DNA from 2 places in the Hahella chejuensis KCTC 2396 genome. Region 1 is predicted to be linked to the other one. Evidence: predicted binding sites of a transcription regulator. Region 1 holds the regulator's gene; the other holds the start of a gene.
What was found. Region 1 encodes PhoB, which activates phosphate uptake and scavenging genes when phosphate is short. Its sites were predicted from a motif close to TGTCATANNNNTGTCANA; they were not measured.

Region 1 (15,449 bases):
GACGGAAGCCGACGTTTACCGGCAAAACGCCAATGTGCTGATCCGCGCTCATGGTTTCAAATTCGCCTCCGGCTCCAGCGAAGTGCAACGTGACAACGTCACCCTGCTGAACAAAATCATCGACGCAATTGAAGCCTTCCCCAATTGCAAAATTCGCATTTCCGGTCATACTGACAACCGCGGCGACCGGGCCCTGAACCAGTCTCTTTCTGAGAAGCGCGCCAGCAACGTCGCCAAGTTCCTCGCCAATGTCGGCAGCATAGATTCCAGCCGGATAGAAGCAGAAGGCTTCGGAGCATCACGTCCGGTGGCGAACAATGACACCAAAGAAGGGCGCGCGGCTAATCGCAGAGTTGAAGTGCTGATTATCAACGACGCCAATCTACCTTAGTTCAATATTTCCTTGGTAACTTATGAAAATAGCCATTTTGTCGCGCAATCCTTCCCTTTATTCCACCTCACGTTTAAAGGAGGCAGGTGAAAAAAGGGGGCATGAGGTGCATGTAATCGACACGCTGCGTTGTTACATGAACATGGCGACCCATAAACCCACCATCCATTACCAGGGTCAGGTGCTGGAAGGGTTCGACGCCATCATTCCCCGGATCGGCGCCTCCATCACTTTCTACGGCACGGCGGTGTTGCGCCAGTTTGAAATGATGGGAGTCTTTCCGTTGAATGAGTCCGTGGCCATCTCACGCGCCCGCGACAAATTGCGCTCTTTGCAATTACTCTCACGCAAAGGCGTGGGCATGCCCGTCACCGGGTTCGCCCACTCCCCTGACGACATTCGCGACCTGATCTCCATGGTCGGCGGCGCGCCGCTGGTTATCAAGTTGCTGGAAGGCACGCAAGGCATCGGCGTGGTTCTGGCGGAAACCCGCAAGGCCGCGGAAAGCGTCATCGAAGCCTTTATGGGCTTGAAAGCCAACATTCTGGTGCAAGAGTTCATCAAGGAAGCTGGCGGCGCCGATATCCGCTGCTTCGTCGTCGGCGACAAAGTCGTCGCCGCCATGAAAAGACAGGCGCAGCCGGGCGAGTTTCGCTCCAACCTGCACCGGGGCGGCCAGGCGTCCGTCATCAAGATTACCCCGGAAGAACGCTCGACAGCGGTGAGAGCCGCCCGCGTCATGGGCTTAAACGTAGCCGGCGTCGACCTGCTGCGCTCCAATCATGGTCCGTTGGTGATGGAGGTGAACTCTTCGCCCGGCCTGGAAGGTATAGAAACCGCGACGGGCAAGGATATCGCCGGCCTGATTTACTCATTTATCGAGAAGAAGAGTCAGGAGAAGAAGCCCAGCACCCGCACCAAAGGTCAGGGCTGAGCCGGTGAGGGCCCCGTTCAGTCGTTATGAATGGGGTCCAATTGCTGAGCCAGTTTCTGCTTTTCCATCACATGCGAGCCGGTTAGCGCAAACCCTTCCAGCGCGCCGTCAGCATTAACGAACAGGGCCCTCACGTCACAGTCGCCAGACTGCTCCACTCGCCATTCGCCTTCGGCGCCAACTGGAGGCGGAGCCACTACGACCGGACAGGCGGGGGTTTTCACCACTACCGGCATTACCCCGTAACTGACTTTGGTAGGCTCGCCAGCCAGACTTTTCGCCAACGCTTTAGCGCAGGCCATCAAAGGCAGCACGTATAAAAGTACATGGCCGTCCACTTCCGCGCAGTCGCCTAATGCATAGATGTCCGCTGCGCTGGTGCGCATTTCCCGGTCCACTACGATACCGCGGTTAACCTGAACGCCAGCGTGCTTGGCTAGCGTCGTACGCGGCCGCAGTCCTACGGCTGACAACACGATATCCGCCTGCACTTTGACCCCGTTATCCAGCGTCAATTCCACGCCATCGCCCGCCTCCTCCACCGCCGTCGCCACCTGCCCCAAATGAAAGACCGCGCCCTGCGCCTGTAAGCCTTTCACCACCGCATCGCCAGCCGCCTTTGGCAGCATCCCGGGCAGCGCGGTATCGGAAGGCGCAATCAGTTCGACGTGATAACCTCCCTGTAACAGATCGTTGGCGAACTCACAGCCAATCAGACCCGCGCCAAGAATCGCAACTTTCTTCTTGTCATGCAGAGCGTCCCGGATGCGTCGGTAGTCCATCAGATCGTTGACCGCGAACACCTTGCCTGCGCCGGAGCCGGGAATATTCAGATGAATAAGATCCGCGCCCCAGGCCAATACCAGCTTGCTGTACGCCACCGCCTCTTCGCCGATAAACAGACGATGTCCGTCCGGATCAAGCGCCGTCACCGTCGCGAAGGTGCGCACATCAATATTGAGTTGCTCCGCCATCTTGCCGGGATCGGCCATGGACAGCTGATCCGCGGTTTTAGCCTTGGCGAAGCCGGTGGAGAGCATGGGCTTGGAGTATGAGTGGCCGTCGTCCGCCGTCAGCATCAGCACTGGCGCGTCTTTGTTGAGTTTGCGGAACTCACGGGCCAGCGTATAGCCGGCGAGGCCGGTTCCGATAATGACAATGGGCGCAGTATCCGGCATGACATATCCTTTTAATTTTCAGTAGAGAGTTGAGCGGCTTAGAGAGCGAATTAACCGATTTGAATCATTTCAAAGTCTTCTTTGCCGACGCCGCAGTCTGGACAAATCCAGTCTTCCGGCACATCTTCCCAGCGAGTTCCGGGAGCGATACCGTCTTCGGGCCAGCCTTCCGCCTCATCATAAATGTATCCGCACACCACACATTGCCATTTACGCATCACAGTATCCTATTCAATTTTGTCAAAAAAGCCGCAAAGAGCTTCTTATTTATGGTAAAACGCCTGATTCACAGTGAGTGCATTTATAAGGTTCCGGCAGGCATTGATCAAGTCATTCCGGGGCTAAATCGTTATACTAGCCGTTGTTGGGACGCCAGCGTCGCCGACAAAGCCTATAACTTATTCAGAATCTTAGAAAATTCATCATTACAACGGTAACTCTCAGGTAATTCCAATGTCCCATAATATGGAAAACATGCAGCAGGTATTTCAGGAAGCAGACTGCCTTTTCGACGAAGCACAGGTAGACCAGGCTATTGAGCGCCTGGCGCAGGAAATCACGGCGCAGCTGAAAGACAGCAACCCTTTGGTGTATTGCGTGATGACCGGCGGCGTCGTGTTCGCAGGCAAGCTGCTGCCCAAGCTGCGCTTTCCTCTGGAAGTCAGTTATATTCACGCTACCCGCTATAACAACCAGACCAGCGGCGGCGGTCTGAAATGGAAAGTGGAGCCGGCGGAAACCCTGGAAGGGCGCACAATTCTGATCCTCGACGATATTCTTGATGAAGGGACCACTTTGCACGCCATCTGCGACTACTGCGAGGGCAAGCAACCGGAGAAAGTCTACACCGCCGTACTGGTGGACAAGCAGCATGAACGCAAAGTCTATCCCGGCCAGAAGTGCAACTTCACTGGCCTGGAAGTCGCCGACCGCTATATATTCGGTTACGGCATGGACTACAAAGGCTACTGGCGCAATGCGCCTGGCATTTACGCCGTAAAAGGCCTTTAAGCCGAGCCCGCCCGGGCGCTAAACCAATTCACTAACAGGCGATGTTGGTTCCTTACCTCTTATGCATGAAGCTAATCTGAGTCAGTTTTTGGTGCTGATAACCGCGGCGGTCGTCGTATCGTCGCTGTTCCGGCGCATGAACATTCCCTCTGTCCTGGCTTACCTCGCGGTGGGTCTCGGCGTCGGTCCCACCGCTTTGGGCTGGGTGGACGACGTGGAAACCATCCAGGTGCTGGCGGAGTTTGGCGTGGTTTTCCTGCTGTTCTCCCTTGGGCTGGAGTTCTCCCTGGCTAAGATGATTGCTTTACGCAAGGTGGTGTTCAACCTGGGCGGCTGGCAAGTCGCTGTGAGCAGCCTGGTGATATTTGGCGTCGCCCGGCTGTTCCAAGCCAGTACGGAAGAGGCCATTATCATCGCCGGAGCCCTGGCGCTTTCCTCTACAGCGGTAGTCAGCAAAGAGCTGGTGCAGCGTAACGAACTGGGCCAGCCTCACGGCGTCATGTCCATGGGTGTGTTGCTGTTCCAGGATCTGGCGGCGGTTATCTTCTTGATTCTGATTCCGTTCCTGGCCGGAGGCTCGGATAGCTCACTGGCCTTGGCTCTTGCTATCACCCTGGGTAAAGGCGTGCTGTTGTTCGCCCTGATGCTGGCCATCGGCAAGTACCTGCTGCCGATTATTTTCACGGAAGTCGCCAAGTCTCATTCGGAGGAGCTGTTCGTTCTGACTGTGCTGATGGTGTCCCTGCTTGCGGCGGCGTTAACCCACAGCTTTGGCTTATCCATGGCGCTGGGCGCTTTCATCGCCGGCATGATGCTGTCGGAGACCCATTATAAACATCAGATCGAGGCGGATATCCGTCCGTTCCGCGACCTTCTGCTGGGCCTGTTCTTTATCAGCGTGGGTATGATCGTCGACTTTCAGGAAGTGCTCGCCAACTGGCCGTGGATCTTACTTATCACCGCCCTGCTCCTGCTGGCCAAGGCGACGCTGATCGGCGCCCTCGCCTATCGCCATCAGAAAGACAGAGCCGTCGCGCTGAAAACAGGACTTTATCTGGCTCAGGGCGGCGAGTTTGGCTTCGCCCTGTTTGCGCTGGGAGAAAAGTTCCAACTCATATCCAAGCAAGCCGGCGCAGTAGTGATCACCACGGTCATTCTCAGCATCACCCTGACGCCCTGGCTGATGAATCTGGCTCGCCATCTCAGCGCCAGATTCCCGTCCAATAAAGACCAGGGCATAGCCCAGACCCGTGTGGAAGCGCTGACTGACGCCTGTTCCGAGCTGGAAGGACACGCCATCGTATGCGGTTTTGGTCGCGTTGGCCAAACCGTCGCCCGTTTCATGCGCCGTAGCGCCATGCCCATGACCGCCGTGGATAAAGACCCGGTGCGAGTAAAAGAAGCGGCCGCCGCGGGCGAACCAGTCCACTTTGGCGATTCCGAGCGATTGGATATCCTCAAGGCCCTGGGCCTGGAGAGAGCACGACTGATTATCATTACTTACGCGGATGTGGACAAAAGCCTGGCGGTGATCCGTAAGGTGCGCTCCACCGGCTCTAAAGTGCCTATTCTGGTGCGCACCGCGGATGACTCCAAGATGCCCTTGCTGCAGGAAGCAGGCGCCACGGAGATCGTGCCGGAGACGCTGGAGGCCAGCTTGATGTTGGTGACTCAAGTGCTTACTCTTATGGGCGCGCCGGCCAGGAAGATCCATCGTCAGATTGAGGAAGTGCGCCGTAACCGCTACAAAATGCTGCATGGTTATTACCCGGGCATTAACTCCCAGTTGGTCAGCGCTGACGGTACGCCGCTGGAAAAACTGCATGCGCTAACGCTGCCGGACGGCGCTTACAGCTGTCATCGCACTCTGGCGCAGATGAAGCTGGCGGCCTGCAATGTCGACAGTATTCGGCGCGGAGATGAGGAGTTCTTCGACCCTGCCGGCGACTTTGTTCTGCAGCCCGGCGATACACTGATTCTGCATGGTTCGGCGGATCAGGTTGAACAGGCGGAAAACAGGTTGCTGGGCGGCTGAGCTTGAACGCAGTTTCAAACCACACACTAAATCAGGATTCTGTTTGGCTATGAAATCCCAAGGGCGTCCACTTCCATCCGTAGCGGAGCAATTCAAAGCAAGATTGCCTGTTTATATCGGCCTCACGCGACTGAACCGCCCTATCGGAACTTACCTGCTGCTTTGGCCGACGCTGTGGGCGCTATGGCTGGCGTCAGAAGGAGCCCCCTCACTCAAAAACCTGTTCATCTTCGTTTTCGGCGTGCTACTGATGCGCTCCGCCGGCTGCGTCATCAACGACTACGCTGATCGCCGTATAGACATGCACGTCGAGCGTACAAAAGGCCGTCCGTTTGCGCAGAACCAGGTGACGGAAAAAGAGGCGCTTACCTTATTCGGCATTCTAGTTGGCGTTTCTTTTATCCTGGTGCTGTTCACCAACGCCTTGACGATTTACCTCTCAGCCGGAGCGCTGGCGCTGGCCTCCACTTACCCTTTCATGAAACGCCACACTTACCTGCCCCAGGTCGTACTGGGCGCGGCCTTCGCCTGGGGCATCCCCATGGCTTTCGCCGCAGAACTCGACGCAGTGCCACAGCAAGCATGGCTCTTGTATACCGCGACCGTGGTGTGGACCGTCGCTTACGACACCATGTACGCGATGGCGGACCGGGAAGACGACCTCAAAATCGGGGTCAAGTCCACGGCTATTCTATTTGGCGAGGCGGATCGCGCAGCCGTGGCGGGCCTGCAGGTATTGACCCTGGGCGTGCTGTTCATGGTTGGCGCGCAACACGAACTGGGCGTTTATTATCAGGTGTCTCTAATCATCGTCGCCGTGCTGTTTGTGTATCAACAACACTTGATTCGCGACCGCAGCTCCCAGCACTGTTTCAAGGCGTTCCTCAACAATCACTGGGTCGGAGCCGCCGTTTTCCTTGGTTTGGTTCTGGAGTTTTTATTCCGCCCCTAGGCTTACCCCGCTTCGCTTTGCCCGGCTATAAGCGGCCGGGCTCATTTCCATCACATTAATTAAGCGCCTGTCATATACTTGTAACAAAACGCCGTTGTAATAATTCGGCAATCGAGTATTCAAAAAGGTGTTTTGCATGGCTAGCAAACAAGTTCTCATTGTGGACGATGAGCCCGCCATCCGGGAAATGATCGCAGTCGCTCTGGAAATGGCCGACTATGACTACCTGGAGGCAGGGGACGCGCGGGAAGCGCACGCATTGATCATAGATCAGAAGCCGGACCTCATACTGCTGGACTGGATGCTTCCCGGCGTCAGCGGCATTGAATTCGCACGCAGATTGAAGCGCGACCAGAACACCTCCGAAATCCCTCTCATCATGCTCACCGCCAAAACCGAAGAGGACAACAAAGTCCAGGGTTTGGAAGTAGGCGCAGACGATTACATCACCAAACCATTCTCCCCCAGAGAACTGGTCGCGCGCCTGAAAGCAGTGCTGCGCCGCACCGCCGTACAAGGCATGGAAACCCCCATTGAAGTCGAAGGACTGCGCCTCGATCCTGTGTGCCACCGCGTCACCGCCAAGGGCGATGCGCTCAACATGGGCCCCACGGAATACAAGCTCCTGCAGTTCTTTATGACGCATCAGGAACGGGTGTATACTCGCGGGCAGCTTTTGGATCAGGTTTGGGGCGGCAACGTCTACGTGGAGGAACGCACGGTGGACGTGCATATTCGACGTTTACGTAAGGCGCTGGAGCCCAGTCATCATCACTTGGTTCAAACCGTGCGTGGGACGGGCTATCGCTTTTCGACTCGAGCGCCATAAGCGCCGCGATCCGTCTTAAATAATAAATAATTCCAAAAGAAGTATTCATAAAACGCATGCGCAATCACTGGCGTCATTATGTACGGCTACTGGTTTACAGTTTGCTGGGCTGTATCATTGTCGGCCTTATTATCGGTTCAGTGGCCTGGGCGCTAGTGTTCGGCCTTACCGCCTACCTGGGATGGACGCTCACCCAGGCGTTTCGCATGCATCGCTGGCTGTATCAGGCGAAAATGGAAGACCCTCCCGAAAGTCGCGGACTCTGGGGAGACCTGTTCGATGGCATACATCGCCTCCAGGTTCAGCACTATCGCTCCCGCGATCGGCTGCAAGCCATGATCGACCGCATCCAGGAATCCACCAACGCCCTTAAAGACGCCGTCGTCATGACCAACAGCGAGGGCGCTATGGACTGGTGGAACCAATCCGCGGAGAAACTGCTGGGCTTCAAGTACCCGACTGACCGCGGCCAGCTCATCTATAACCTGATCCGCACCCCCATTTTTAAACGCTACTTCGCTTCCAAGAAATACCAGGAACCGTTGATCCTCAACGCCCCCAATAATCCCAACCTGAAGTTACAGTTTCATATCACACTGTTCGGAGAAGACGATCGTTTGCTATTGGTGCAGGACGTGACGCGCCTGTACCGTCTGGAAGAGATGCGACGAGACTTCGTCTCTAACGTATCACATGAGTTGCGCACGCCATTGACGGTCATATCAGGCTATCTGGAAACCCTCATCGATAATGCCGACGAATTACCTCCGCGCTGGAATCGCGCCATGAATCAAATGCAACAGCAGGCGCAGCGTATGGAAGCGCTGGTCAACGATTTACTGCTGCTGTCCCGCATTGAAAATGACGGCTCCAACTTCAAAGCCACGCTGGTGGATGTGGACAGCATGCTACGCGCCATCTGCGACGACGCCCGCGCCCTGAGTCAGGAAAAAGGCCATCGCATAGAGTTGAGTCTGGAGAGCGCAGCCGGGCTTACCGGCAACGAAACGCAACTACACAGCGCCTTTTCCAACATCGTTATGAACGCGGTGAAATACACACCTCCCAATGGCGAAATTCGGGTGCGCTGGTTCGAGGATAAGAAAGGCGTGCATTTCGCCGTGAGGGACAGCGGCATCGGCATTGACCCCCTGCACATCCCCAGACTGACGGAACGTTTTTACCGCGCCGACCCTTCAAGGGCCGCAGACACTGGCGGCACAGGCCTGGGCCTCGCAATCGTCAAACATGTCCTGATCAATCATGACGGAGAGCTGGAAATCACCAGCCACATCGGCGCAGGCAGCACTTTTACCTGCCACTTCCCGCGCACCCGCATGGCGTCTGCGGAAGCGTTGGCGGAAGCCGAGGACGTGAGGGATTAAATAAGTCTAGAATTTGGCGATAAACTTGGATAACGACGCCATCTTATCCGGGTCTTCATCCACAAACCGAATAACAATGCTGATAAAGTCGGTATCCACTCGCTTCTCCACCGCCTGCAGCATATGCACGTAGCCGTTGATCCGCTCCAGGGTCTCGCCATCGTCGACTTCTATATCCACTACCGCAGGATCAAGGATCATCGGGAACTTCTGCCCCCGCTTGGCGATGACCTTCACTTCCGTCAGGGTAATGGCTTTTATCACGCAGGGCAGGTTGAATTCAGCAAAACGAATCTGCGCCAGCGCTTTCTTGCCTGACGTTGGGTCCGGCGCTGATTTTTTAGGGGATGTGGGGCCGCCAGTCAACAGGGCCGCGCTGTCAGCAAACGGTCCTGGCGTCACGGCCGGCGCCGAGGCCTGCTTGGCGCTGTCAGACGCCTGCATCAATACGGAAGCGGAATCAGAACCCGGACGGGCCGAAGAGGACTTTTCACCTGCAGCGCGTTTAAGCTTGGCGGCCAGTTGCTTATTGACCTTCTGCGCCAGCATTTCAGGACTGAAGGGCTTTCCCAGATAATCGGAAACGCCGCTTTGCACCGCCTCCACCACATGGCCACGATCCCCCCGGCTGGTCACCATGACGAAAGGCGTTTTCTTGTAGGCGTCTTGTCCACGCGCCCACTGCAACAGCTCAAGTCCTGACATTTCCGGCATTTCCCAGTCGCACAGGATGAGGTCATAGTGCGTCTTGTTCATCAGGATCTGCGCTTTTTTCCCGTTGATGGCTTCTTCCACCGTCACCTGAGGAAAATAGGTTCGCATCGCCCGCTTGACCATATCACGGACGAAACTCGCGTCATCAACCACCAACACCTTTAAAGCCATGTCAGAGCTACACTTTCCGTTAATCACATAACTATAAGGCTAGCACTGTCTGACAAAATTCCCACTTTATTCAGTACTTAAGCGGCGGCGTAGCTATCACGCCGCCACAGCAGGATCACCTCACCGCTACTCCAGCGCCAGAAGCGGGGTTCGCTTTAGGTAACTGACCGTGCTCTTCCAGCCAGAATTTAACGCCGCCGGCGACCGCCGCCTGCATGGACACCAAATTCACGATAGGAATCAAAGTACTGCCCCAAACGCCTAAACCGAAGCCCAGCGTCCGACTGCGACGCTCGCGCATGAAACGAATCACGTCATCAATCTTGCGCTTGTTGTTATCCGCAGGGTAGTCCACAAACTCAAGCGCCATGATCCAGGAGGAGAATACCGCCCAAAGTAACGGCGACACCAAGTTCACCACAGGGATGAAGCTGAGCAATAATAACCCCAGCGCACGAGGAAGATAATAAAGAAGCTTCTTGATCTCACGCCAAACACTGGCGGGAATATTCATGATCACCTGCTTCCAGGGCGTGTCTTCATCCACCTCTTTGCCGGTCAGCAGCTTCTGCGTCTGTTCCGCCAGCAAGCCGTAAAAAGGAGCGCCGACCAGGGTGGCCACAAACACAAAGGTATAAAACACCAGTACGCCCACCAGAATGGCGAAGACCAGCCATACCAGCCAGCGCAAGAAAGACAACCAATCCGGTAGCCAACTGACCATGGCGTCCACCCAACCGGAGAAGTACGCGCTCATGCCCCAGATAAAGCCGACAAACACCAATATATTGATAATCAAAGGGATAATGACAAAGACCCGCAGTTTGGGATGCTGAATCAGGCGAAACCCTTCCAGCAGGTCGTTAAAACCTTTAGCGAATAATTTCACGCTCTTTTCCTTTCTGCCTCATACAAAAAATTAGTGAGAAACGCCGTTAAGCTCAGTTTAAAGGCTCCGCACTCAAGCGAAACCGGGACGCGCTCATTTTCATTTGAAATGTCTGTAAATGACGGTAGCGCATATCCACCTGAAGCAGTTGCGTCAACGCATCCCGCAGTTCAGGGTCCACAGCGCAGCCGAACATGATCGCAGATATGGCGTTGGAGGGAAACTTACAAAGGGACAATGCCTCACCATCCCATTGTATTTGCTTCTGTCCCGTATCCAGCGGACGCAACAGGCGCCACTCCCCCTCCCCGGAAAACTCCGTTGAGCGCTGGAACAAAGGGCTAAAACCGAATGCGCCGGTTTGCGGCCTCTCATCACAATACTCGACTTTTTTGAACGTCTGCGGGCAGTCTTGATAATGCGCTTCCAAAAATCCCGCCTTGCCAGGATCTATCTGTAATGCGACGCCCCGGTGGCGATCTCCCTGAAACCGCCAAAGCGCAACGCTCTCAACAGATTCAAACAGACTGAGAACGCCCAACGAAAGCAAAAACCGAGGACTGAGAAACAAGGGTTCGCTCGCTGCGCCCTGCAATAAAATCGCTTCAATCTCTTTACGCTTATGCTTGGCCTGCTGCACATAGTACTCGAACGTGACCAGACTGCTCAGATCCTCTGGAAGGGCGTCATATTGCCTCCTTACTTCCGCCACGAACTCCGCTTGTGTGATATCTCTGACAGGGGGCGCCGCCACGGGAAGCTCTGGAATCAGAAAAGGGTCGTGTAAGCCAGCCAGCCCAAGTAAAGGCAATTTGCCTTCTCTCAAGATGGTAATGCTCAGCTTGTTGGCGTACAGATATAATTTCATGTTTTGATGCCTGGGAAACGCTTCCGCATGTTCAGATTGTCTCAATTATATAAAAGCTTGATCCTTCTTGGAGGGCATTGGCCCGCCCGCGTCGCCTTCTACGCACTTATGGCGGTAGGACTCGTCATCGCACTCACGCCCAATGAGTACACACCATTGGGAACGGTTAACGATAAAATACGACATGCGTTTTCCTTCGCCGTAATGAGCGGGATGGCCATGTGGAGTCACCAAAATAGCCGGGGCTTTCATGTTTTTATCGCCATGACTTGCTATGGCTTACTCATTGAAGGCCTGCAAAGCTTGATTCCCTATCGGGATGGAAGCCTGGGAGATATTGTGGCCAATACTATCGGCATTGCGATGGGCGTATTCCTGGCGAACTGGCTGGTGGTCTCCGCCCGTCCACCCAAAGTCTCCCACTGAAGCCGCCGGGGAGAATTTCCTCAATAAGCAGGCTTCTACAGAAAATGCACTAATGTATTAGTAGTAAGAAATCAGCCCAAAAGTTTGTAAGAGATATCTCACAAAGACGTAGGAAATTAGCGGAAGTTACTGTAATCATTACGGATTCACTTGCTGAGATATTTCATAACACATTGTTTTATATAACTTTTAATAAACAGACCTTGTTAAGCGGCGCACCCGCGTTTGATGATTGTCACCAAAACGTCATTCGGCCCGAGGTATATTTACAACCGTCAAGGCAGACAAGGAAATGGAATCCAGCCAGGATGGTTTCTTCGCAGGAAGCGAAGGGAAGCAAGGATAAGGAATGATGCTTGAGGGAATTTTTGGAGTTAATCCAGGAATAAAATAGGACAAAGTTGGCGCACAGGATGGCGCTTTACCAAGGAACGGCGGATGGGAATCCAAAACCTATTCCAAATGAGGCGACCTGATTAGTCGCCTTTTTTTTCGTCTTGGATATGGCGTCCGCTCTCGTAAATTCTCACTTCATTAAACTCGTCGAACTCATTGAGATCAGGGAACGTTCTGCCGGATGCTGTCTTCTTCAGCTCATATCCAGGCGCAGCCAGATTACGCACCCGCGAATCCGCTAACAGCACTTTAGACGCTTTATCCCGCCATTCCGGCAACCATTGCAGATTGTCTCGATCATAGAGAACATCCGCCGCAGTGATCACATCAGGATTGTCGGCGGTCGGTAGCGTCTCACATACCCTCACCCGCACGCCATTGAGCGCCGCATTCTCCCCCACCGCGACTTGCGCAGCCGAATCCAGATCACAAGCCAGAACAACTGACGCGCCAGCCAACGCCGCAGCGATAGCCGCCAAACCCGATCCTGTTCCGATATCCCACACCGTTTTACCTGCTACAAGCTCAGGATGATCGAGAATATATCGCGCCAACACCTGCCCGCTGGCCCAACAAAAACTCCAATAGGCCGGTTCGGCGACGACGGCCTGGGCCTCATCATGAGAGAGTGGCCCTTCCATCACCGCAGGGTCGAATAAATACAGACGAACTTCAGGAATAAGCGGTGGCGCAGCCACCCGCAGAGCGCTGCGAGGCAACGTGCGTTGCAGCAAAGGCAGTAATAAGTCCGACATGAGAAGTTAATCCGCTACTGAACGTAGATTATCGAATAAGACGAAAATTCCAGGAAATAGCGCCTATTATGTCACAAATAGCGCCAAATCGAGGGAATCCGGTTATGAAAACTTTTCGTAAGCTCTAGCTTGGAATTTGCGTCAGATTTTCGTCACGCCTACGGAAATGCACTTATTGCGCGGCTAAGGCCAGGATTCTTGGCGTAAAAGCGCTTGGCAGAGCGCCGGCTTCTGCTAGACTAGCGCAAGTCTGGCTTCAATGTCCGCGCGCTCGCCGTCATCCTTTGCAACGCAATACCCAACCCCACCCATCCCAGGTGGCGGGCGCTGACGCATAAGAACTAAAACCGCTAAGGAGTCCTCAATGGAGAACCTAGATCAGTATTTAGATAAGGGCGTCGAATTGGTGATGGAGTACGCGCCGCAACTGTTGCTCGCCATTATTACTCTTATTGTAGGTATGTGGCTGATCGGCAAGGCGCTCAAGTTCACTGACGATCGCCTGCAGAAGAAGTTTGATCCAACACTCACCAAGTTTGTTCACAGCCTTGCATCAGTTGCCCTCAAGGCGATGTTGCTGGTCAGCGTGGCGCAAATGGTGGGCATTGAAACGACTTCCTTTATCGCTGTTTTAGGCGCCGCCGGTCTGGCTATAGGCCTGGCTCTACAGGGCAACCTGTCGAACTTCGCCAGCGGCATTATGATCCTGGTGTTCAAGCCTTTTAAGGTTGGCGATGTGATAGATGGAGCTGGCTATATCGGTACGGTCAGGGAAATCCAGATCTTCACGACGATTTTGATGACCCCGGACAATCGCCGGGTCATTATTCCCAACTCCAACCTGGCCAATAACCCCTTGATCAACATTGCAGCGGAAGCAACCAGACGTGTGGACATGGTTTTCGGCATCAGCTACGGCGACGACATCGACAAGGCGAAAAATATAATTAAATCAATGCTTGAAGCCGACTCCCGCGTATTGAAAGACCCAGCTCCCGTTATCGCCGTATTGGCGCTGGCGGACAGCTCCGTCAATTTAGCTGTGCGTCCCTGGGTCGCCACTGCGGACTATTGGCCGCTGTATTTCGATATGCATGAGAATGTGAAAAAACGCTTCGACGAAGAAGGCGTCACCATTCCGTTCCCACAAAGGGATGTCCACATTTATCAAGAAACTCAATAACTCCCTTAATCCCTGTTTTATTTTGGAAAGTTCCCCCGGGCCGACAAGGTCCGGGTATAGATTACACAAAGAGGTGGCAATGAAAGCAAAACTACTCCCATCCATTTTACTGATGAGCGCTATTGCTTCCACGCAGCCGGCGTTCGCCGACGGTCGCGAAGAAGGCGCTTATTTCACCGGCCTGCTCGGCTATACCTTTTTCGACCATGAGCGCCAAATCGAAGACGATCCCAGTTTAGCCGCAGGTTTGGGATACAACTTCACCCCTGCCATTTCCGCAGAAGTCCTGATTGGAGCCGCGGACCTGGAACGCAAGCATAACGCCGGCTACCTCGATAGCGTGTTCTATCGCGTGGATGCGCTCTACCACTTCAACCAGGGCGAAGCTTGGCGTCCATATCTAGTCGGCGGCGCAGGCAATTATAGATTCAAACACGATGGCGGCGGCAAAGACGAGGAAACCCAGTACAATCTGGGCGCCGGCATCAAGCATGCTATCAGCGACTCCATGGACGTGCGCTTTGACGCCCGCGGCGTATATGGCGATGAAGACGAAACGAAAGACGCCATGTTGAACCTGGGTTTCACCTACATGTTCGCCTCCGCCGCGCCAGCGCCTAAAGATAGCGACCGCGACGGCGTATACGACGATGAGGACGCTTGTCCTGGAACGCCTTACGGCGCCACAGTCGATGCTCGCGGATGTGAGGTGATCGGCGACGCGGACGGCGACGGCGTGACTGATGACAAGGATCAGTGCCCCAACACCAAAGCCGGTGCGCGCGTAGACGCTACGGGCTGCCCAGTTGTCGGCGATGATGACGCAGACGGCGTGCCGAATGAAAAAGACCAGTGCCCGAACTCTCCAGCTGCCGCTAAAGTCGACAGCAGAGGCTGCCCGCTGGATACCGACCGCGACGGCATCACTGACGGCCTGGACGCATGCCCAGACACGCCTTATGGCGCCAAAGTGGATAACCGCGGCTGCCGCATCCAGCTGAGCGAAACAGTCACCATTACATTGAACGTGACGTTCCCGACCAACTCAGCCGCAATTACAGATGAGTTCGTATCTGAAGTGGAAAAACTGGCGGAGTTCATGCGTCAGTATCCAGACACTAAAGCCGTTGTGGAAGGTCACACTGACGACCGTGGCCAAGACGCCTACAACCAGAAGCTGTCCGAGAAGCGCGCCAGCGCTGTGCGTCAGATGGTGGTGGAGCGCTTCGGCATCGCTGGCGAGAGAATCTCCAGCGTTGGCTATGGCGAAACCCGTCCAATCGGCGACAACAATACAGCGGATGGCCGCAGCGCCAACCGTCGCGTTGTCGG
Region 2 (15,449 bases), 1.3 Mb from region 1:
CCAAGCGCCCAGAAAACCAAGAACTGTCGCCTTTCGCATAAAAAGCCTCCTCTTACATTCTGCGGCGCTACAACGACTCAACGAAAACTGTTGGGAGTAATTCAAGTTTCATACCAGGAAACCTGAATATCGCGGACAAACTGAAAAAGAAACCAAAAAGAAATATTTTTTCTTTTAAAAACAATAAATTGAATAAAACAAAATCGACAGAAAAGAAGATCAAAGCAGGCTTCAATCCAGGAAAAACAAGAGGAGTCCTAGGCAACGCTTATAAAGCCGTTGCAATAAAGTAACTGAACTTTACGGAGGGGCGCTGGAAACAGCGGAAACGCCCGGCTTAGCCGGGCATCGGGCGGTTGCAATACGGAAACACCGAGGCGATCAAAAGTGTCAGAATCCTTCCAGCACGATTTTGCCGATGGCGGCGTCGCTCTCAATCAGGCTGTGGGCGCGTTTCAGGTTCTCTGCATTGATCTTGCCCAGGTTCTGCTTCAGCGTCGTGCGCACAGCGCCTTCCTCGACCAGTTCCGCCACGCGATTCAACAAGCGGTGCTGCTCAATCATATCTGCGGTTTCATATAAAGAGCGGGTGAACATCATCTCCCAATGCAAAGACAGACTCTTACGTTTCAGGGGCATGATGTCGATCGGCGTGGAAGGATCGTCGATCATGGCCAGCCGCCCCTGCGGCTCCAGCGCCTGAACGATGCTGTCGTAGTGCTTTTCCGTGTGGGTAAGACTCGCTACATGAGTGACGCCGTCAATGCCGATGCGCTGTAGCTCCTCATGCAATGGAAGACGATGATCGATCACATGATGCGCGCCCATGGCCAGGGCCCAATCACGGGTTTCCTGACGCGACGCCGTGCCGATGATCACCGCGTCAGTCAGTTTGCGCGCCAGCTGTAGCATGATGGAGCCCACGCCGCCAGCGGCGCCGACCACTAACAGGCGGACGGGCTCGCCGTTTTCACTGCTTGCTCCCTTCTGGCTGATCTGCAAACGATCAAACAGCATTTCCCAGGCAGTGATAGCGGTTAACGGCAGCGCAGCCGCTTCCGCAAAGCCGAGATTGGATGGCTTACGTCCGACAATACGTTCATCCACCAGATGCAGTTCGCTGTTTGTGCCGGGGCGGGCGATTGAGCCGGCGTAATACACTTCGTCTCCGGGCTTGAACAGGCTGACCTGATCTCCAACAGCTTTCACCACGCCCGCAGCGTCCCAACCAATGACTTTATGGGCGTCGCCTTCCGCGGACATGCTTCGACGCACTTTCACGTCCACAGGGTTGACCGCCACCGCCTTGATCTCCACCAACAGGTCGCGTCCCTGAGGTTGCGGATCAGGCTGGGTGATGTCCAATAGCGATTCTGGATGATCGATGGGTTGCGCTTGCAGATAACCAATAGCTTTCATATTCGTGTTCCTGTGAAGGTGAATTCAGGGCCGTAATGCGGCGATAAGGCATTCTCGTGGATTGACTGTTAACGAAAAACAGCCTATTAGTTGTTTCTTTTTCAAATATTTTTTGAAAATGACCTCCATCAACGACCTTACTGTTTTCCACCAGACCGCTCTGCACGGCAGCCTCACCGCCGCCGCGCGGGAACTGGATATAACTCCCGCCGCCGCCAGCGCCGCCATCAAACGCCTGGAACAAAGCCTGGATACCGCACTGTTTGTGCGCTCCACCCGCAGCCTGCGCCTCACCGGCGAAGGAGAAAGCTTTCTGCAACACTGCCGGGCGGCGCTGAACGCACTCGATACCGGGCGGCGGGAGTTACTGGCGAAGAAAGGCGAAATTGGCGGAACCCTGCGTATCTCCGCGTCTTCAGACTTTGGCCGCAATCTGCTGATGCCCTGGCTGGACGAGTTTCAGACGCAGCACCCAAACCTTGTATTGCGTTTGGAGCTGACAGATCGGGTGGCGGACATCAACCGGGAGAACGTGGATATCGCCCTGCGTTACGGCGCGCCGCCGGACTCCAACCATGTCGCCTTCAATATCGTGCGCACGCGGCGCATCATCTGCGGCTCGCCGGCGTATTTCGAACGCTACGGCGACCCGCTGACGCCGGAAGACCTGCAAAACCATAACTGCCTGTTGTATCTGGTGGATGAGCGCGCCTATGACCAGTGGGGTTTCCATGACGGCGAGCGACGCATCACCGTCAACGTCAATGGCGACCGCATCAGCAATGACGCCGAAGCGGTACACCGCTGGGCCGTCGCCGGCGTGGGTCTGGCCAACAAGTCCATGCTCGACATGTGCCAAGATCTGCTGCACGGCCGCGTCCGCACCACCCTCACCCAATATGCCTGCGCGGAAATCAGCATGTATCTGATCTGTCCCGGTAAAAAACAGGTGACGCCCGCCGCGCTATTGCTGCGGGATTTCTTGCGGGAGAAATGCGCGGCGGCGTTGGCGGCGGTGGAATAGGCATGTTTTTCAGTTCTGATTCAGTTTTATGCTCTGGGAAGCCCTTCGACAAGCTCAGGGCGAACGGCTGATTCCGATTATTGAGACACAGCAGGAACGCAGCCCTTCGACAGGCTCAGGGCGAACGGCTGATTCCGATTATTGAGACGCAGCAGGAACGCAGCCCTTCGACAGGCTCAGGGCGAACGGTTGATCTCGATTATTTCAGTCATCAGGCGGTAAAGTTGAGGCTCCATCTTGCTGCATAAACCGCTAAGCTATAAATAAAAACCGCTTAACCGCCAGGACTTTCTCTCGATGGATACGTAATGAGCCCAATCTCACTTCACCGAGTTTTTCGCTGGTTCTTCGCCGCAACGTCGGGTTGCTGCGCCGCTCAGGTCTTAGCGGAGCAGGAAGCCGGGCTGGTCTGTGAGTATGCGGAGATTCAGCCCGGCGAGGTGGATTTTGATAACCCCAGGGAGCAGTTGCGACAGGAACTGGGCTTAACCATCCCGGAAAATGCGTTGATTGGCGAGGTCTATGTCTTCAACCGGGAGATTTTCGACGCCACTGATCCGGAAGAGGATCACTGGATTTACCGCACCGCCAACGCCCTGCACATTCGCACCCGAGAAGAAACCGCCCGTTATCAGTTGCTGTTCAAAAGCGGCGATCCCTACGACCCGCATATGCTGCAGCAAAGCGAGCGCGCTCTACGGGACAAATCCTACCTGTACAACGCCTGGGTGCGGCCCTTCCGCGTGTGTGGGCGAGTCGTGGATGTCGCCGTGGTCACCCGGGACTTATGGACGCTGCTTCCCGCGCTGGGTTTCAGTCGCAGCGGCGGCGAGAACACCACCGTACTGGGCCTGACCGACGAGAACTTTCTGGGGTATGGCAAACGCCTGGCTTTCAGCCATAAGAAAGATGAATCCCGCACCGGCTTCACCGTTGATTATCAGGACCCCAACCTGCTTGGCTCCCGCTGGTCCTCGCAGCTGACGTTTTCGGAAAACAGCGACGGCTATCGTCGCGCCGCTCAGTTCGTGCGACCTTTCTATAAAGTGGGCGCCAACTGGTCCGGCGGCGTCGGCTACAACCGTGAGCAGTTGACGCAAAAGCTCTATTACCGGGGCGACAGCGTCAGCGAGTTCAAGCAGCGTCTGGAGAATTACAACCTGTTCAGCGGCCATTCCATCGGCGGCGGAGAATTCAGCGATCACCGTCTGCTCTACGGCTATGAATACGCCCATTACGACTTTTCGGAAGAAGCGGGGGAAACGCCCCCCGATCCCTTTCCCGAGGACCGTACCCTCAGTTATCCCTGGATCGGTTACGAGTATCGAGAGGACCTTTACTTTCAGACCTACAACTTCAACCAGATCCAACAGATCGAGGATATTCCCACCGGCCTGCAGCTATATGCGCGTCTGGGCTGGTCGTCGGAATCTTTCGGCGCCAGCGAAGATCAGTGGGTGCTGAAAAGCGGAATCAGCCGCGCGCTGATTGCAGAGCGTCTGCAATTCGCGGACTTTCAATTCGACCAGAGCGGTTACTGGAGCCCTTCGGGAGACCGGCTGGAAAATCTGATCCTGGGCCTGCAGACCCGTTATCTGCGTACTGACTCCAAGCGCAAGAACAGCTGGTACGCCGCGTTGAATCTGGCTTACAGCAAAGACCTCACCTCGGATTTACAGCTGACCTTAGGGGGCGACAACGGACTGCGCGGATACCCGTTACGTTATCAGACCGGAGATCGTAGCTTTCTGCTCACTTTGGAGCGGCGTTATTATTCCAACTGGCATCCGTTCGAACTGTTTCGCCTGGGCGGCGCGGTCTTCGTGGACATGGGGCGGGCGTGGTTTCCCGGTGAGGATAACGGTCCCAACAACGGCGTCCTGCACGATGTCGGGATCGGTCTGCGTCTGACCTCCAGCCGTATCCAGGTGACTCGCGTCCTGCACCTGGATATCGCCGTCCCGCTGGACCGGGACGAAGGCGGCGGAGAGGAAATCGATGGCGTGCAATTCCTCATCCGCGGCCGGCAGACGTTCTGAGCGAGGCTTAGCTGCCGATAACGCCGCCGTCGTCTTTGGTGATGATGACGGTTGCGGCGCGGGGACGGGCGGAACCGCCGTCCGGCCAGTTGCTGGTATAGCTGCCGTCGCCGTTCTTGCTGCCTGGGTGCTGAATATTGACGAACATGGTCTTCAGGTCCGGCGTCGAGGTCACGCCCGTGACTTCGCAATCCACGACTCCGGTGAAGAAACGGCGGATTTCACGGGTGGACGGATCGGCGGCGAGCATCTGATCGTTGCCGAATTCTTCCGTTCCGCCGGTGTCGGTCTGAATCCACAATACGCCGCGCTTGTCGAACCACAAACCGTCCGGGCTGTTGAACTTGTTGCTGTCGTCCAGCGTCACCAGCGCCGCGGTCTCACCTGGCGTCGCCGTCCCGGCGGGGCCGCCCAGCACAAAGATATCCCACTGGAATGCGGTGACGGAACCGCTGTTCTCGCGCCAGCGAATGATATGGCCGTACTGGTTATTGGGGCGTGGGTTCGCCGCATTCACCTGATCTTCGGTGCGTCGGCTGTTATTGGTGAGCGTAAAGTACGCCTCGCCGGTCGTCGGATGCACCGCGCCCCACTCTGGACGATCCATCGGCGTGGCGCCGACGAAATCCGCCGCGGTGCGGGTATTGATCAGAATATCCGCCTGATCCGCAAAGCCATTATCCACCGTCAGGCCGTTGACGCCATGAGACAGCTCCAGCCACTCGCCGCTGCCGTCATCGTTATACTTGGCCACGTATAGCTTGCCGTCGTCCAGCAGCGCGCCGCTGGCGGTGTCCGCATAGTAGGCCTGGTTGGACACGTACTTGTAGATGTATTCGAAACGGGAGTCGTCGCCGGAGTAGCAAACGATGGGTTTGCCCTCTTCCACCAGCCCGAAGATGATGCCTTCATGGCCGAAGCGGCCCAGCGCAGTGCGCTTCTGTGGCGTGGAAGCCGGTTCGAACGGATCGATTTCCACAATCCAGCCATAGGTGTTGGGCTCATTGCGATAGTCGTCCGCAGCGCTGGCGCCTTTGCTGCTGGCGTCGAAACGTTCGTAGACGTCCACCCCCGCCACGGTGTCCCAGCCATAGCGGGAGTTGCTCCCCACGCCGTAACGGGAAAGGTTGCGCGGCTTGGGATCGTCATCGCTCTTGAAGTATCCCGCCCAGTTCTCTTCGCAGGCCAGATAGGTTCCCCAAGGCGTGTGCCCCATGGCGCAGTTGTTCAGCGTGCCGCGGGCCAGCGTTCCGTCGTTGCTGTGCTTAGTGACGGCGTAATCGCTTCCACGCACCGGTCCGCGCAACTCCATGTCGGTAGCGCCGGTCACGCGACGGTTGTACTGGCTGCCATGCACGATATCCCAAACGCCAGCGGTCTTCTTGATATGAATAACGCTGACGCCATGGGCCGCCACTTCTTTGTGCACTTCCGCTTCAGGACGGGCGCCGCCCACTTCGGTCGGGCCGTCTGGATGCAGGAAGTCCGGCTCGATGTATTCGTGGTTCATCACCAGCAAACCTTCTTCCGAGCTGGAGCCGCCTTCTTTGAAATCAATCGGGAAGTAGTGCATGCCGTCGTGGTTCATGCCCACTTGCTGTTCCTGGTCCGCGCCGGTATTGGTTCCGTCGCCCAGATACTCAGGCAGCGCGCCGGTCAGGGGCGTACCCCAGGGAACGAATGGCGTGGCGGTGTAGCCGGCCGCCACTTTCACCTCGTTGGCGACGCTGGTGGCGATAGCGGTGAAGCCCAGCAATGGGCCCTGGTTGTCATCAGGGTCATCGCCGTTGTCATCGCTGCTGCAGCCCACCAGGGACATGCCGAGCATGCCCGCCAGAGCGGCGCTAACGCCGCCCTTGATAACCGTGCGACGGGCGATGCGGGTTTCAAGCACGGAAGCGAAAGGGCGGTTTCCGGAAAAGTTAGTGACTGGATCAATTCCGGAGTTGTCGAATTCGAATTTTTTTATGTTGGACATACTCAAACCTCTTCTCATCAGAGTTCACTTCAGAACGCAGTGGGCCAGAAATACCGGAAAGAGGTGACAGCATGGTTACAAACAGATTTCATTCCTCAACAATCAGTTAAACGCCCTGTCGGCGCGCCGACGAAAAAATGTCGACTTTATGGCGTCCCGCCTGAGTCCGGGCGACATGGGCGACCTCTGCATATACTTATTAATCAGGCAGACAAATAGCTTCCTTCTATTTGTCTGCAACGACTACGTACACAGACTCCTGTCACAAGGAATTGTAATGATCTACCGCGTCCTGCTGGCCATGTGCGGTCTGCTGATCTGGCTCCCCGCAGCGGCGGAGCCTCTCAAACTCGGCGTGGGATTGCTAACCGCCTCCGGCGACGCCCGTGAAGGCGTCATTGAAACCGTGCGCCGCTTTGAAGCGCTATACCCAGGGGCCAAGGTGGAGGTCATCGCTAAATACGACGAGGAGTTCAAGCTTTCCACCCTGTCCTGGCTGGAGAAAGGCGGCGACAACGCGCCGGATATCTACTTCGGCAGCGCGGGTGAGCGCCTGTATCGTCTGGTGCGCAAAGATCTGGTGGCGGACATCAGCGCCATCTGGAACAAAGAGAAGCTGGACGAACAGTTCAAGCCCGGCATCAAGGCCTCGGTGAGTCATAACGGACAGGTTTACGCCATTCCCTTCGCTTACTATCAATGGGGGCTCTATTACAACGCCCTCACCCTGGTCCAGTACAATCTGGAGCCCCCGCAGACCTGGAGTGAGCTGCTAAAGGTCTGCGGCGTATTGAAGCAGCATAACGTGTATTGTTTCGGCATCGGCACAAAAGACTTCTGGCCCGCCGCCGGATGGTTCGACTATATCGACTTGCGTCTGAATGGTCTGGCTTTTCATCAGGCGCTTACCCGCGGCTGCGTGCCGTATTGGGATCGCCGGGTCGTTAAGGCCATGCGGTTATGGGCGGAATTGATCAACGCCGGTTATTTCTCTCCCGGCGCGGCGGAGCATGATTGGAGGGACGTGTTCCCGGAAATCTACCGCGGCAAAACCGTCTTCACTCTCACCGGGAATTTTGCCGAGACCGCCCTCGTCAACATCCCCGAAAGAGTTAAGGAAGCCATACGCTTTCTCCCCTTTCCCCGCATCGCCGATAACATGCCGAATTACGAAGACGCCCCCACGGATATCTTTTTTCTCAGCAAAGCCGCCGCCAACAAACCCTACGCTAACGAACTGATAGCCTTTCTGGCGCGTCCGGACATTCAGGAGCTGCTCACCAGCGGTTTGTTCATGATTCCGGTCAACATCAAAGCTCAGGCGCAGGATACTTACTTCGTAAAAGAAGGCCTCAAAGTGCTGCATGAGAGCGACGGCTTCGCACAATTCTTCGACCGCGACACGCCAAAAAGCATGGCTGACGACGCCATCCGCATCTTCAGCCAGTTTATTGAACACGGCGATGTGGAACGCGCCGTCAACGCTCTGGAAAAAGCCCGTATCGACGCTTATCAAGGCGTGCATGCAGCGGTGGACTGCTGAGGCTGGAATTACTTAAGCCCGTATTTTTCCTGCAACGCCCGAATCGTCTCTGCAGGCAACGCGGACTTCTGGCCATCAAGATAGACAGCGGCTTTGTCGCGGCGTTCCATGCCAATCAACGCCTGCACAATGCGTTCGGACAGTTCAGGGTCCTGTTGCAGTTGAGGATCGCTTTCCTGCGCTGTCACGCCAGCCTGGACGACGGTGAGATAGTCTTTGGTCTCCAGTGCGGCCTTGCTTAACAGCACGTAGCCTTCCAGGGTCAACTCGATCTTCAGGGAGGTCGTCACGGCTTTCACCGCGTCGTCATAGCGTCCGCTGGCGTAGTAGGACTGCGCCAGGGTCAGAGGGGCGAGATACCAGTCGGGATAGGCGTTGATGAGCTTGTTCATCAACGATTCCACCGCCTCGTAGGCGCCTTGCTGAATGCCCAGCTCAGCAATTTTGAGGTAGGGCCAGCGATTGCCGGGATCGAGTTTTACGCTTTGGTTAAACGCCTGCAGCGCCGCTTCATTTTGTTGCAAGTCCTGGTAGATTTTTCCCAGCCAGTATTCATAACGCCCATCTGTTCCGCCCAGTTCCGGCTCCAGTGAACGCCAATAATCCAGCGCCTGTTGCGGCGACTTGATTTCACTCAGCTTCTCCACATAGGCCAGTACTTTTTGTTGATCAACGTCTTTCTCAACGCCAAAGGTCGCCGCAGCCCAGAGCAGCGCACACAAGGCCGCAATTCCGCGCAGCCGGCGGAGAGCGCCGACGCTTTTTAATGTCACTCTTTTGTTCATGTACTAGCCCGTCTATAAGTTCTCCGCGTTCTTCGAGGGACGTCGCCATTCGACTGGCAACTCAGACACAGGCGTCATCGTTTCGCTCAATGGCGCATACTCAATACGTATCCGCTCGCCTTCAATAATAATTTTGGTCGGCGCTTGATTCGCCGCGCCCTCGGGTCCTCTGTCGATATCAACATTATCAAGGGCTTCGGAACTAACGCCACCGCATTTATCGTAGACAAGGTCGCCGCGATACAGTGTCAAAAACTCAAGCTTATCCGCCCACCCCGCCACGACATAATAAAGCTGATAAGCGTCGCCGTTCGTGTCTTTGGAGCTTAGCAGGCTGTATTGATCAGGAATAAAACATTCATCCGGTTCACGGGTCGTCCATAAATACGCCAGCGCCGTCACCGCCAGGAGCGCGAATATAAAAACGGCTAGAGACAGGTACTTCAGTAACTTCCACACGCTTGCTTGCGTCCTATGTATTTTATTGCGCCGGTGAGTATAGGGTTAGCTGTTTGGTTCAGGCAAAGGCGTCTGGGCTACCGGGGGTTTCTTTGGCGCTCTGGGGGGCCCTTCGACCGGCTCAGGGCGAACGGGGCATAGGGTGGCCCGACGGATGAAAGTATGTGTGAGTGGGAGTTGTATTGGATTAGTCTTTGCTGTGGGTTCGTTGGCGCTCTGGGAGGCCCTTCGACAAGCTCAGGGCGAACGGGGGGTTTTGTGTCCCGATTTATTCGCTTCTTTTCGCTTGAGGCCAGTCGATGGCTCTTTCCCTGTTCGAATAACTTTGGCATAAAGGCGCTGATTTTAATGGGACAGCTTATCAGGAGTCTGACTTGCACTATGTCGATAGGAGTAAAGTGGTGGAAACCTCCGCTTACTTAAAAACGCTTTCACAGGATAAAGACGATTTTTCCGAGCTTCTGCGCGCTGCAGGGGATGAGCTCGCTTTTTACAACTGGTGTGAGGAGGTTTTGCAGTCTTATATCGGCATGTATACGCCAGGCATTCTGGGGGTGTTTCTTTTTCAGATTCGCCCGGCGCGGCCCGAGGTGGATGAATGGGTCTGGGTGATTACCGGCGATTTGCCAACCGCGTATATCACCACGGAAGACGCGCCCAATGCCGCCTGCGCCCTGGATGGCTATATCGGAGCCATGGAGGAATGGGTGGCGGCGGTGGAGCAAGGCGAGTCGGTGCAGAATCTGATTCCGGTGAATGCGCCGCCGACGCCTGAATACGCGCAGGCGTTGAAGGTTCGGCTGGAGCTGCTGGACCAGCATATTCTTGCGGATTATCAGGATGATCTCGCGCAAACTGGACCGGCGGAATAATAGCGCATCTTCTGAAAACGGTTATTCAAACCGCTGTCGGTATTCGCTTGGGGTAACGCCGGTGAGTTGTTTGAAACTGCGACGCAGGGTGGCGTCGTCGGCGAAGCCCAGCTCATCGCTGATCCGGTAGATGGACTTGCTGGTAGCGATGAGTTCGTCGCTGACTTGGTTATGTTTGATCAACCGCATGAGCTGGCCGCTGCTGTAGCCGGTTTCCCGTTTTATCCGTCGCGCCAGGGTGCGGCTGGATAAGTTGAGGTGATCGGCCAACGCCTCCGTGGTCAACGCCTCGGCGGGACATTGCTCCACCCATAACGCGACCGCGCGCATGAAAGGCCCTTGTTGCAGCAGGCCGGGAATCCCCTGAAATGGGGTGTGACGCTCCTTGAACCGGGGTAGCACCATGTACTTCTGTATTTCCTCCGCCACTCTGCGACCGCAATGCTGCTCAATCAACGCCATACCGAGCGGCAGATAGCCGTTAACGCCCGCCGCGGTGGCGTTGCGAGTGTTCATCACCACCGTGGACGCCGGTTTCCAGCGCACACCGGGAAAGCGGTCTGCGGCGGTCTCCGCCAGCCACCATGTGGTGGTCGCAGCCTGCCCGGTCAGCTTGCCCGCTTCTGCAACCAGGCATACGCCCGTGCAATAACTTAATAGCATTACCTGATCAGGCAGCTTGCTCAGTGCCGCCACCAGCGCGTTATCCTGCGCCGTCACCACCGTGGTCGCATCCCGCCAGGCGCCGGGCACGACCAACGCGCCCAGATTCGCGTCGCTCAATTTGTTGGTGGCGATGCTGACGCCATTCCCCACTTCAAACGTCTCACCGGACAGGGTCAGCCAGTTCACCTCGAACTGTGGCTTATGCAAACGCAGATTTACCGCTTTGAAGATATCCGCCAACGCAAGCAATCCTGACGCGATGCATCCGGGATATAAAAGCAAACCGATATTCATAATGGTCTCGCCACTCTGTCCAAAAATGTATGTTTTATGTCTTAGATAGACATGCTAGCCATTGTCTGGACTCCCTACAATAAGTCCAACGCTAACAGACAGCCGGAGCCCGGACATGATCATCACACAGTTGCGCAACGCCACTCTCCTCGTGGAAATAAACGAGATGGCCATTTTGGTGGACCCCATGCTGGCGCCGCAGGGCGCGATTCCGTCGCTGAAGTACGCCACCCGCACTCGACGCAGAAACCCACTGGTGGGCCTGCCGCCAACCGCGCCGGAAATCCTGGAGAAAGTCACCCACTGCCTGATCACCCACTGTCAAAAAGGGCATTTCGATCATCTTGACCGGGCGGGAGTGAAGTGGCTAAGAGAACGGCGCATCCCCGTGTTTTGCATGCAGCAGGATGCGGCGTACCTGAAAAACAAAGGCTTGGTTGTCCAGCCAATACAGAATCAGTCCCGTCAGGCGTTTCTGGTCGGACGGATCACGCCGATTCCCTGCGTTCACGGCGAAGGTCTGATCGGCCGCTTTATGGCCCATGGATTCGGCTATGTGATGGCGTTTCCCGGCCAGCCAACGCTCTACATTATCGGCGATTCGATTTTCACCGATGTCATCGAACGGGCGGTCGAAACCTATCGCCCCGACGTGATCGTCATGCCCGCCGGCGGCGCGCAATTTGATTTGGGTGGGGAGATTATTATGGGCGCGGACGACGTGAGCAGAATGTGCGCGCTCAGCGGCGGGGTCGTGCTGGCCAACCATCTGGAGGCGTTGGATCACTGTCCGGTCACTCGCGCAGAGCTGCGGGCGCGACGGGAGCGCGAAGGATTACAGGACCAACTGGTTATTCTGGAGGACGGGGAAAGCTGGCGCGCCGATATCAAACATAGACGCGAGTCTCGCCCGTCCCAAACGCATGCAGCGCCACTACCCGCTGAATAGCTTTGGCGATTTTCTTGCCGCCCTGAGCGGAGGGTTCAATGGGAGACGTGGCGGAATAATCTCCCACGTCCTGACAAAGGTTGCGCAGATCGATGACAGGGAGCCGTCTGGCGATGGCTTCCTCCAGAATGATCTCATTGAACAGCGCCAACCCGGCCACGGTTTCCGTTCCCAGACCGGGGATATTGTTGTAAACGGTGCAGACCACCAGATTCGGGCTTCTTTCCAGCAGGGCCTCCAGCATGTTGCTGTAGTTGGAGCGAAAGGCGTCGCGCTCCCGGTCCATCGCGCGCATGGCCGCGCCGACTGTGTTAACGCGGGCGTCCAGAATATTAATCACGCTCAGGGCGTCATTGCCGCCGCAGCTCACGATGACGTGAGAGGCGTCGTCGGGAAAGTCCGCCAATTGCTTAGATACATCCGTGGTGACGCTGCCGTCCACCGCGATCAGAGTCACGGTGACGTCATCGCCCATCACCGCCTGGAGTTGCTCCACAACGGAATCGCCTTCATCGACGTAGGATGCATTATCAAATATGGAGTCGCCGACCAGAACCACGTGCACCGGCGTATTTATCGCGCTTACTTTAGCCATAACCCTGCTCTACTCGCCTCTCGAACGCCCACTACCAAAAGTCTTTTCCTTCTTCTCTGCTAAAACAGATAGCCCACTATTCCCGGTTTAACCAGTGGGGAAAGGGTTTACCCTAGGCGGATGCGGCGAATTTCTCAGAATTAACCGCTAATTACCAAGCCGGCTTTCTATACAGTTCCCTTCTCAGCATAGATAATTTCCGCGTGAAGCGGTCCCCTTCAACCCGAGTATACGCCGGGATAGTAGAACAGGAAAAAGTGAAATTTAATGACATCGCCGACAATTGCTAAGCCCATGTGGCTGTCTGGATCAGAGTGTAAAGTCGGTATTCTTTATCTGGCGGCGATAGCCTATCCGGCGGGACTGGTTTATGACGCCGTTTATCGACACCACGATCACTACACTGGAATCACCAGTTGGTATGGACTGGCGTCGCCAAGCGCTGAGGTTATCGCTTTCATGCCCGTCAAAGACGCCTTGCGATACCTGACCGGAGCCTATTACATCGAGGAAGGCTACCAAGCCGACGCCGCCATATTGCCCTGGCGCGACGGCGAACCAGACGCCAAAGCGCCCCAGATCGCCGCCGCTCCGGGCTCTTACGATATCCTCACCTGGGACGAAGAATTCGGCTGGAGCACACCCATCGCTTACTGCCGCGGGCATATCCCACTGGAAGCATTCCTGAATGCAGCCGCCAGATATATTCCTTTAACGCGCAAGACCTGCTGTCGGCCTTAAGACGCGCTAATCAGTGTCGCCAGTTCAAAAGTTCTGGAGGACAAGCATTAACAGTAAACCAAGCAGCCTCGGGCTCTAAGTTCATCGAGCCATTCCGGCTCTTGCAGCCGCTCGGACCAGCGCAGGTCCAGTTTGCAGAGGTTCTCCAACGACAGGATCGACTCAGGCAACGTCTTAAGACGATTTTTTCTGAGATCCAACAGGCGCAGTTGTTTCAGCTCGCCGATGGAGTCTGGCAGTTGCTCGATAGGATTATTGCGCAGATCCAACTCTTCCAATGACGCGCAACACCCGATTTCATCTGGCAACGTCGTAATCTGGTTGCCCTCCAGGAATAACTTACGCAGTTTGATTGAACGACCAATCGTTTGCGGCAGTTCAGTCAGGCGATTGTTCTGGAGATACACTTCTTTCAGCGTTCGGGACAGAAAGAATGAATCCGGCAAGGCGATAAGACCGCTGTTATACAACCTGAACTCCACCAATGACTCAAAACTGAAATCCTCCGGCAATGCCGTCAGCGGGTTGTCGCTCAGATTAAGGTAGAGCAATTTGTCCAATTGCTTCAGAGAGCCAGGGAGCGCGGCAATTTTATTGTTGCTGGCGTATAAAAACTCTACGTCACGACAGTGTGCAATCGAGCCAGGCATCTCACTCAACCTGTTGTGCGCGATATCGATAATCTTCAACTTGGTCAGATTGCCAATCTCACTGGACACCGCTTCCAGCTGATTCTTGCTGACGTTCAAATCTTCCAGCTGAGTCAGACTCCAGATCTCAGGCACAATCTCCGCGATCTGGTTATCGAAGACACTGAGTTTTTTCAGTTCCGCCGCACTTCCGATACTGTGCGGAATAGCGCTGATGCGGTTGCCGTTCAAAGACAACTCACGAAGAGAAGCGTAATCCTCAATGACCGGAAAGGAATCCAGCTTCTCGTTGTTTATTGAAATAATCCTGTTATTCACTTTCAGAGTTCCACGAGGTAAAAGGCGTATGGTAAAGGTAAGCGTTACGATAACGGCGGTCTTCAGTCACCTCAAGCCCTAGCCAGTCTGGGGAAGCAAACGGCTCATCTACGCTATCAAGCTCAATCTCAGCCATCACTAAGCCTTGGTTGTCGCCGTGAAATACATCGACGGACCATTCTTTATTCGAAACGGACACTATGTATCTGGTTTTCTCAATTGGCGGGCGCTCCATCGCGGACGCAAACAAACTTTCTCCGTCCGCCACAGGAATCGGGTACTCATACTCCTCGCGAACGATACCAGTCTGATTCACCTTGACGGTGAGATAGTAGTTATCGTTTTTATTTCGCAAGCGCACTTCCTTATTTGCATCCAAGAACATATAGCCCTGCCGGATCTGATGAATGGACTTAACCTCCATACGCTCAGGATCAAAGCGCTCTACAAGAAACTTCCGTTCTATTTCCAGGTTGTCCATTTTCATCACTCTTGGGTTACGACTTCTCTTAGTTTCACTTCAAGCCTTAAATATGAAAGCAGGCTGAATATCAGGGCCGCCACTGATACAGCGGCAAAAAGATATTTCAAATTATCCCAGTCGCCATTAACGACAAACAGTGAAGCGACAATAGGGCCAAAGAACGAACCGAAGTTGCCCGTGTGAATATAGCCGGACTTAATTTCTATCATTTCATGCTCATTGAAAGCCACCAATGTCACCAGAGAGAAAACAGCGCCTTCAAATACGCCCAGGAATAGAAAGTGAATGCAGTAATGGAGCGGCGATAAATCATCCGTATCAAACATATAGGCCACATTAACGCCAATAAAAACCGCCGAAATGGCGATCATTAATAGCGGAGAGACGTTCTTGCTGATCAGATACGAGGTTACCAGGACCGAGAAGACTCCCAGTAAGGTGCAAATGAAGATGATAGTAGTAGCGTAGTCGATGCCTTCTGCTGAGTTCTCCGATAGAAAGGAGGTAATCATGGACACGCTTGAAATGTACATCAGCGTAAAACACAGAAACACCATCATGATGAGCTGATAGGGTCTGTGCGTTAGCAACCTTTTATAGATAGACAGACCAAAACCGTCAGCGTTCGTCTGG

Region 2: a site for PhoB is predicted at 6,523-6,540, ahead of HCH_RS29395 (PhoX family protein). Genes of this name have one in related genera too.

Annotation. Positions count from the first base shown of each region.
Region 1 is NC_007645.1:758,061-773,509, reverse strand. Features, by position in the region: gene HCH_RS03525 (OmpA family protein) at 1-391, shown strand, start outside; gene rimK (30S ribosomal protein S6--L-glutamate ligase) at 414-1,325, shown strand; gene HCH_RS03515 (NAD(P)/FAD-dependent oxidoreductase) at 1,343-2,503, opposite strand; gene rd (rubredoxin) at 2,554-2,721, opposite strand; gene HCH_RS03505 (hypoxanthine-guanine phosphoribosyltransferase) at 2,957-3,514, shown strand; gene HCH_RS03500 (monovalent cation:proton antiporter family protein) at 3,576-5,549, shown strand; gene ubiA (4-hydroxybenzoate octaprenyltransferase) at 5,599-6,501, shown strand; gene phoB (phosphate regulon transcriptional regulator PhoB) at 6,638-7,330, shown strand; gene phoR (phosphate regulon sensor histidine kinase PhoR) at 7,387-8,715, shown strand; gene HCH_RS03480 (response regulator) at 8,722-9,600, opposite strand; gene cysZ (sulfate transporter CysZ) at 9,716-10,489, opposite strand; gene HCH_RS03470 (DUF2971 domain-containing protein) at 10,542-11,357, opposite strand; gene HCH_RS32950 (VanZ family protein) at 11,385-11,783, shown strand; gene HCH_RS03460 (class I SAM-dependent methyltransferase) at 12,260-12,934, opposite strand; gene HCH_RS03455 (mechanosensitive ion channel family protein) at 13,299-14,117, shown strand; gene HCH_RS03450 (OmpA family protein) at 14,197-15,449, shown strand, end outside.
Region 2 is NC_007645.1:6,638,106-6,653,554, forward strand. Features, by position in the region: gene HCH_RS29375 (hypothetical protein) at 1-39, opposite strand, end outside; gene HCH_RS29380 (zinc-binding alcohol dehydrogenase family protein) at 391-1,419, opposite strand; gene HCH_RS29385 (LysR family transcriptional regulator) at 1,538-2,443, shown strand; gene HCH_RS29390 (BamA/TamA family outer membrane protein) at 2,752-4,482, shown strand; gene HCH_RS29395 (PhoX family protein) at 4,490-6,460, opposite strand; gene HCH_RS29400 (ABC transporter substrate-binding protein) at 6,738-8,003, shown strand; gene HCH_RS29405 (tetratricopeptide repeat protein) at 8,012-8,776, opposite strand; gene HCH_RS29410 (hypothetical protein) at 8,801-9,247, opposite strand; gene HCH_RS29415 (hypothetical protein) at 9,622-10,119, shown strand; gene HCH_RS29420 (GlxA family transcriptional regulator) at 10,141-11,079, opposite strand; gene HCH_RS29425 (MBL fold metallo-hydrolase) at 11,195-12,028, shown strand; gene HCH_RS29430 (SGNH/GDSL hydrolase family protein) at 11,967-12,623, opposite strand; gene HCH_RS29435 (hypothetical protein) at 12,891-13,364, shown strand; gene HCH_RS29440 (leucine-rich repeat domain-containing protein) at 13,412-14,332, opposite strand; gene HCH_RS29445 (CYTH domain-containing protein) at 14,325-14,813, opposite strand; gene HCH_RS29450 (MFS transporter) at 14,819-15,449, opposite strand, start outside.